3 regions of the Clostridium sp. NSJ-145 genome follow, and region 1 is predicted to be linked to each of the others. Evidence: predicted binding sites of a transcription regulator. Region 1 holds the regulator's gene; each other region holds the start of a gene.

Region 1 (2,281 bases):
CAGGCTTGTCTAATGTTTCTAATCTTCTAAATACTTTATTACCAAGTAATCCAAACTCCTCAGCCTCTGTTGAATTTAAATCTTTCATTTCTGCAATATCAGCTCCAGCTACGAAAGCTTTTTGACCAGCTCCTGTAACTATTACACAATAAATATCACTATTATTTTCAATGCTATCTATTACTATGTCTAACTCTCTCAAAGTGTCTGAATTTAAGGCATTTAAAGCTTTTGGTCTATTAATAGTAATAGTCGCTAAATTACCTTCAGTTTCAAAAATTACATTTTTTAACTCAACATCAACTTGCATTCTCAACATTCCTCTCTTTTATACAAAATTCATCATCAAAAAAAGCATAAATCATCACCAATTGTTAATTTTATAACAATTATCGCTAAAAAAATATACTTTCTTGTCGTCTTCAGTATAGTAATTGGAATAATTTAATTTCTGTGATTATTATATTACTTTACAAAGAGCTTTTCAATAACTTTTTACATTTAAGTTATTTTTTACCATATTTAATTTTATCTGCTCTTTTCACAATCAAAATTAAATATAATCCTCCTAAAAAATAAAAAAATATACTTTCAAAATAGTAAATTATTACTACTTTGAAAGTATATATGTATATATTATGTTCTCATTAAATAAATATTCTTTTTCTAAGACTATTCATCCTGTTGATCTTGTTCATGTTCTGCTGCTTCGCTATGCATTAGATATATTAAAGTTAATAAACTCTCTGATAGGTGTACATTTTCAACTATTACGTCACTTGGTACTTTTAAATCTACAGGGGCAAAATTCCATATTCCCTTTATTCCACATTTAACTAGAATATCACATACCTTTTGGGCATTTATTCTTGGTACACAAATAATTCCAACGTCTGTTGGGTTTGCTTGTGCATATCTTTCTAACTCATCAATATCTTGTATCTCAATATCTCTAATCTTCATTCCTAATAATTTTGGATTTGCATCAAAAATTGCATTAATATTTAATCCTGCTTTAGAAAATCTATAGTTAGCAATTGCTTGACCTATATTACCAGCTCCAACTATTAAAGCTTTATATTCTCTGTCTAACCCTAATATTAATCCTATTTGGTTATAAAGATCTTTTACATTATATCCATAGCCTTGTTGTCCGAAATCTCCAAAATTATTTAAATCTTGTCTTATTTGTGAAGCTGTAAAACCTATTTTTTCCCCAAGCTCTTTTGAAGAAATTCTATCTACATCATTTGCCATTAACTCTTGTAGATATCTATGGTATTTAGGTAATCTTTTAATTACAGCCATAGAAACGTGTTTTTTTCTTTCCATAATCTAAATTCTCCTTAAAGTATCTTATATTTAATTAAGTCCACTTTCTCTACTTTTATACATTGATAATATAATAACATACTTTTAGCAAGTATTCTATATATCAAAATAATATAGATGAGCTATTTTCGTAAATATTTTTTTATTAAATGTATATCAAACAAGTAATAGTGTATATTATTTTTTAAAATATTCCAAGGTGTTCTAATAAAATTTTTACCCCTATTAATATCAGAATAACTCCACCAACCATTTCAGCTTTACCTGAAAATAAATCTCCAAATATCTTTCCTATTATAACACCTATAGCTGAAGTTACAAGGGTTATTATTCCAATAATCAATACAGCAGTTATAATATTTACATTTAGAAATGCAAAACTAACTCCTACAGCTAATGCATCTATACTTGTTGCAATAGCTAATATAAACATTCTTTTCATTCCAGTATCTACTTCATCATCCCCATCTTCATCAGGATGAATTGCTTCATAAATCATTTTTCCTCCGATAATAGATAAAAGAATAAATGCTATCCAATGATCAAACTTTTCGATATAGCTACTAAATCCATTTCCTAATATCCATCCAATTAAAGGCATAACTCCTTGTGCTATACCAAAAAACAATCCTGCTTTTAATGCTATTCTCCATTTCTCCTTTACTGGAATTTTTAGACCTAATGCTACTGAAACAGCAAAAGCATCCATCGCTAACCCTACTGCTAAAAAAACTAAACTTAATAAATCCATAATCTCCTCCACATTTTAAACTCTTATATTTTTATATTTAAATTAATATTAATACCTATCAATTATTTTACTTAAAGTTTCATCTTATTTTTCCTAAAAAAATAGAGACTTATGTATAACGTAGCAGATTCGTTATACATAAGTCTCACAATTTAAAACAAAGCCAGATGTATTCACATCAATATGTTGACTTTGTTA
Region 2 (2,281 bases), on a different contig from region 1:
TAGTTTTTAACGCCTCTAATCCTTGTTTTGTCATATCTGCATCAAGATGACACATTCCACCTGTGTGTAACTGAATTACTTTAGCACCTGTTTTAGATATTGTATTAGCATCTACATCTGAATCAATATCGGCCTCCATAACACCTATTTTCATTTCATCTTTTAAAGTTTCTATTGTTCTTAAAAGAGTAGTTGTTTTCCCTGACCCTGGAGATGACATTAAATTTAATAAGAATGTCTTTTCATTTTTTAACTTTTCTCTAAGTAAATCTGCTTGCTTATCATTGTCATCAAAAATACTTTCCTTGACTTCAATAACCTTGTACTTCTCCATAATATTCTCTCCTTTTATCAACATAATTTGTTAGTTTTTTAACATTATTGTTCAAAAAATTTTACTTTACACAAACTTTAGTATTTTCTTCTTTAATCTTTTTGTAAGTTTCTAATTCACAATATAACTCGTCTTTTAATGGATTTTTATGTTTTTTAATAATTGTTCTAATTTGATATATAGCTACAGCTAAATTGGCTAATAATGATATTATACTGATTGTGTAGTAAGCAGTTGGATTATGTGATGATTGTATAGCATGTTGTCCCGTTGATAATATATTGGGGAATGTCATTACTATCATCATCCAAAATGCTAATGTTTGTGCTCTATGTTGTAACCACGCACCTTTTTTTATTGTAAATGCTGGAATAGTTGCAGCTAATAATAAACCTAATCCAGAATATAACGCTCTGTCAGTAACACAATTGTATACATATGCAAAATTCCAAATATCATAAGCTATAATCCAAAACCAACACATATCAGGCCATATCATATCTTTTTGTTTATTTTTACTGATTATAATACCGAACCAGCCACAAATAGTAAGCATATTTAATATTCCAGCTGCTGCATTTAAATAATTCCAATTTCCGCCTAAATAAGTCATTCCATCTATTACACCACTTAAGTTAACGATTTCAATTTCTCTAATAACGGCCTCTAAAATATTAATAGCAAGTATTCCTGGTACTAATAAATAAAACCATTTTTTAGCTTGTACTTTTTTAAAATATCTTAGTGTCATAAATATAATGCAACCTGCTAAAGCTGAATAAGTTTTTACCCATTGAAACCAATTTGCTGTTTGCACTCCTGTCCCTGGACCCGATGTTCGTGGCCATACAAAAATAGTTAGTATTATCGGTACTATTACAAATGATATAGTTCCAGTAATCTTGCTATACCTTCCAAATTCATTTAAGAGCATAAGTCCTACAACTACAGCAATAAAAATAAGCCAAGTAGATAAAGAAATATTTTGAAAGAAAAACATTGTTATTACCCCCACTTTAAATTTTTTTAATTTTCTGAAAACATAACAGCTGTTATTTCAATTATACTTTGTTAAAGCTTAATCAACAAGAACAATTTAACAATTTTATAAGTTTATGGTATAATTCTTTTGAGATTGGATATGGAAAATTTAAAAAGTAAAGCTATTATAAAAAAAGAAAAAATCATAGATGCTGCAGTAAAAGTATTTTTACAAAAAGGTTTTGAGAAAGCCACTGTTAGAGAAATTGCAAGAGAAGCTGGAATTACTACAGGAGCAATTTATCATCATTATAGAAATAAAGATGAATTAATTCACGATGCTGTCACAAAGCATATTCACTTTATTGACAGCCTAAATGCCTATAAAGGAAATTCTCTAAAACCTTCTTCTGAAATTATTGATGAAATAAAAGTAGCAGCTTCAAAAAGACTTAGCAATCTTACGGCTCAACGTCTTCATATATTGCTTACAGCAAATGTTTTACTTGATGAGAATACATTATTAGATGAATATAAAGAAACCTACGAATCAATAATATCGAAAACTTCTGATATGTTTGTATATACCTACGGAATTGAAAATGAGAAATACAAAAAAATAGTTGCTTCTATTTTAGTAGCTGCCTTAGATGGATTTGCAATACAAGCTTCTTTAGGAATTCTTGATACTAATGATAAAGAATATATTAATACTATTACAGATTTTTTTGCTAAACTCGGAGAGCATCTAATTATTAGTCATAAGTAAATTGTTCGCGAAGCTCACAGGTGAAAGGTCGACTTCGTCAAAGTGAAAATGCTACTAGCGTAGCGGGGAAAAGTTAACTACGTTAAGGGGAAAATGATACTATAAGTATCAGAGAAAAGCATTTTATCTCATTAGAGATCTTTTCCCTATTGCCATAGGCAATATTTTCTCCTCAGCTTCAGCTGACTTTTCCCCTT
Region 3 (2,281 bases), on a different contig from region 1:
ATGAAGATGAAGACGAAGACGATGAATATGATGAGAATGATGATATTGATGATGACGAAAAGAATGAGGATTAATGGTTGATCTAAATTCTTTAACTTGATATGATTAAAGCATTAAAAGGTTAGAGTGATTTTAAAAATTACCCTAACCTTTTTTATTGAAAAAATATATTTATATAAGGTTTGTCAAATTTCCATTTGACTAAGTCAAACTTTTCACCAAATTGCTATGAAATTTACTTAATTGATGATTTTCCTGTTAAATAGTCAATTTCTATTTTGATAACGGTAGTTGAGGCTTTAGCTTTTTCTACGTAAGCTTTTCCTTTTTCTAAATATTCTGGAGAGTATTTTTTTATAAATTCTATAAGAGCAGCTTCTTTAACGGTGCCTATAACCCAAGAAGCAGTACCGAAGGCAACTACACTTTTATATTTAGTGGTGAATTTCTCAGGGATTATACATGTATCAGTAACTACACAAAAAGATACTTTAGAATTATTAGCGATATTATCAAGTTTATGGCCATAAGGAGAAGAATGAAAATATATAGCATTATCATAGTATACATAATTTAATGGAGTAGCATATGGCATACCATATTCATCCACTGTAGCTAGAGTTCCATATTCGGCTGAATTTAAAATAGTAGTTATATCATTATCAAAAATTTCTCTAGATTTTTTACGAATTTCTCTAAACATAATTTGACCTCCCAAAACTCATAAGAGATATTAATATAATTATATTTATTTTAAAATAATTAAATTACTTAAATAGAAGTATAGTATTATCTTACAATTATAAGATTTATATAGTAATAAAATTGTTAGAAAATTCAATAATAAGAATAAATAAATTGCAAAGTCAATTCATAAGCGGTTGTTAAAGTATTAAAAAAAGTATGATTTTATTATAAATATAATACAAAAATGAATGTTATCCACAAAATTCTTGTAGACAAATGGCGAAAAATGATATATCTTTTAATTAGATATTATTAAGGGGGGAGACCAAATGGTACTTATAGGAATTTTAATAGTAATAATCGGATTTGCGTTGAAGTTTGATAGTATTGCAGTAATAATAATTTCAGCTATCGCAACAGGATTAGCAGCACATATGGACATAAATGAGATTTTAACAATCTTAGGAAAGACTTTTGTTAATCAAAGGTTAATGACTATATTTATTCTTACTCTACCTGTAATTGGTATATCAGAAAGATATGGTTTAAAAGAAAAAGCAGTTCAATTAATTAAGCAAGTTAAGAATCTTTCAACAGGAAAATTATTAACACTTTACTGCTTATTAAGACAAATTGGAGGAGCAATGAGCTTAAGAATAAGTGGACATCCTCAATTTGTTAGACCTTTAATAAACCCAATGGCTCAAGGTGCAGCTATAGGTAAATATGGTGAAATCGATAAGAAGACTGAAGAGAAAATTAAAGCTGCAGCAGCTTCAATGGATAACTACGGTAACTTCTATGGACAAAACCTTTTCTTAGCAAGTTCAGGAGTTTTACTTGTTGCAAATACTTTAACTGAATTAGGATACCCTACAAACGGTATTGATGTAGCAAAAGCTTCAATAGTAATAGCAGTAGTTGCATTTGTATTTGTTCTTGTACAAAATATGATGTTAGACAAGAAATTAGACAAGCAATACGGAATTAACAGTAAGACTAAGAAATAGGAGGAGACGTAATATGGATTTCGCAGCATTTTCAAATATGTTATTAGAGTTATTTTACATAATAATTGGTATTATGATGCTTAATACAGCAGTAGTAACTTTAAAAGATAAGAATCATAAAACAAAATACGGAACAGCATTATTCTGGTCATTACTAGGAATAATATTTATATTCGGACATAAATTACCTTACAATGTTGTTGGAGGAATGCTTGTTGTTATAGGTATCCTTACTTTAGCTAAACAAGTTAATCCTGGAACTATAAAAGCATTAGATGCAAAGTTCGGAGAAGAACAAGCTAATAAATTAGGATTAAAGGTATTTATACCTTCACTAGTAATAGCTGTATCAGCTTTACTTATAGCACAATTTACACCAATATCAGGAACAGCTTCAATAGGTGTTGCAGCAGTTCTTGCAATAATTGTAACGTTCTTCATAACTAAAGCTTCACCAAAAGTATTAGTTGAAGAATCAGATAGAATGATTCAATCAGTTGGATCAACAAGTATATTACCACAATTATTAGCAGCTCTTGGAGCTTTATTCACAGCAGCTGGAGTAGGTGATGTAATATCATCAG

The links. Region 1 encodes Rex, which represses fermentation and respiration genes when NADH is low (regulators of the CRP and FNR family bind a similar motif). Its sites were predicted from a motif close to ATTGTTAANNNNTTAACAAT; they were not measured.
Region 2: a site for Rex is predicted at 1,402-1,421, ahead of LQE93_RS09405 (DUF5692 family protein). Genes of this name have one in related genera too.
Region 3: a site for Rex is predicted at 881-900, ahead of LQE93_RS11470 (DUF969 domain-containing protein). Genes of this name have one in related genera too.

Annotation. Positions count from the first base shown of each region.
Region 1 covers NZ_JAJNOS010000008.1:126,241-128,521, reverse strand. The annotation lists gene LQE93_RS08960 (short-chain-enoyl-CoA hydratase) at 1-310, opposite strand, end outside; gene LQE93_RS08955 (redox-sensing transcriptional repressor Rex) at 673-1,332, opposite strand; gene LQE93_RS08950 (manganese efflux pump MntP) at 1,517-2,083, opposite strand.
Region 2 covers NZ_JAJNOS010000009.1:54,948-57,228, reverse strand. The annotation lists gene hypB (hydrogenase nickel incorporation protein HypB) at 1-334, opposite strand, end outside; gene LQE93_RS09405 (DUF5692 family protein) at 396-1,334, opposite strand; gene LQE93_RS09400 (TetR/AcrR family transcriptional regulator) at 1,476-2,084, shown strand.
Region 3 covers NZ_JAJNOS010000012.1:12,188-14,468, forward strand. The annotation lists gene LQE93_RS11460 (anti-sigma factor domain-containing protein) at 1-74, shown strand, start outside; gene LQE93_RS11465 (pyridoxamine 5'-phosphate oxidase family protein) at 236-703, opposite strand; gene LQE93_RS11470 (DUF969 domain-containing protein) at 1,017-1,697, shown strand; gene LQE93_RS11475 (DUF979 domain-containing protein) at 1,711-2,281, shown strand, end outside.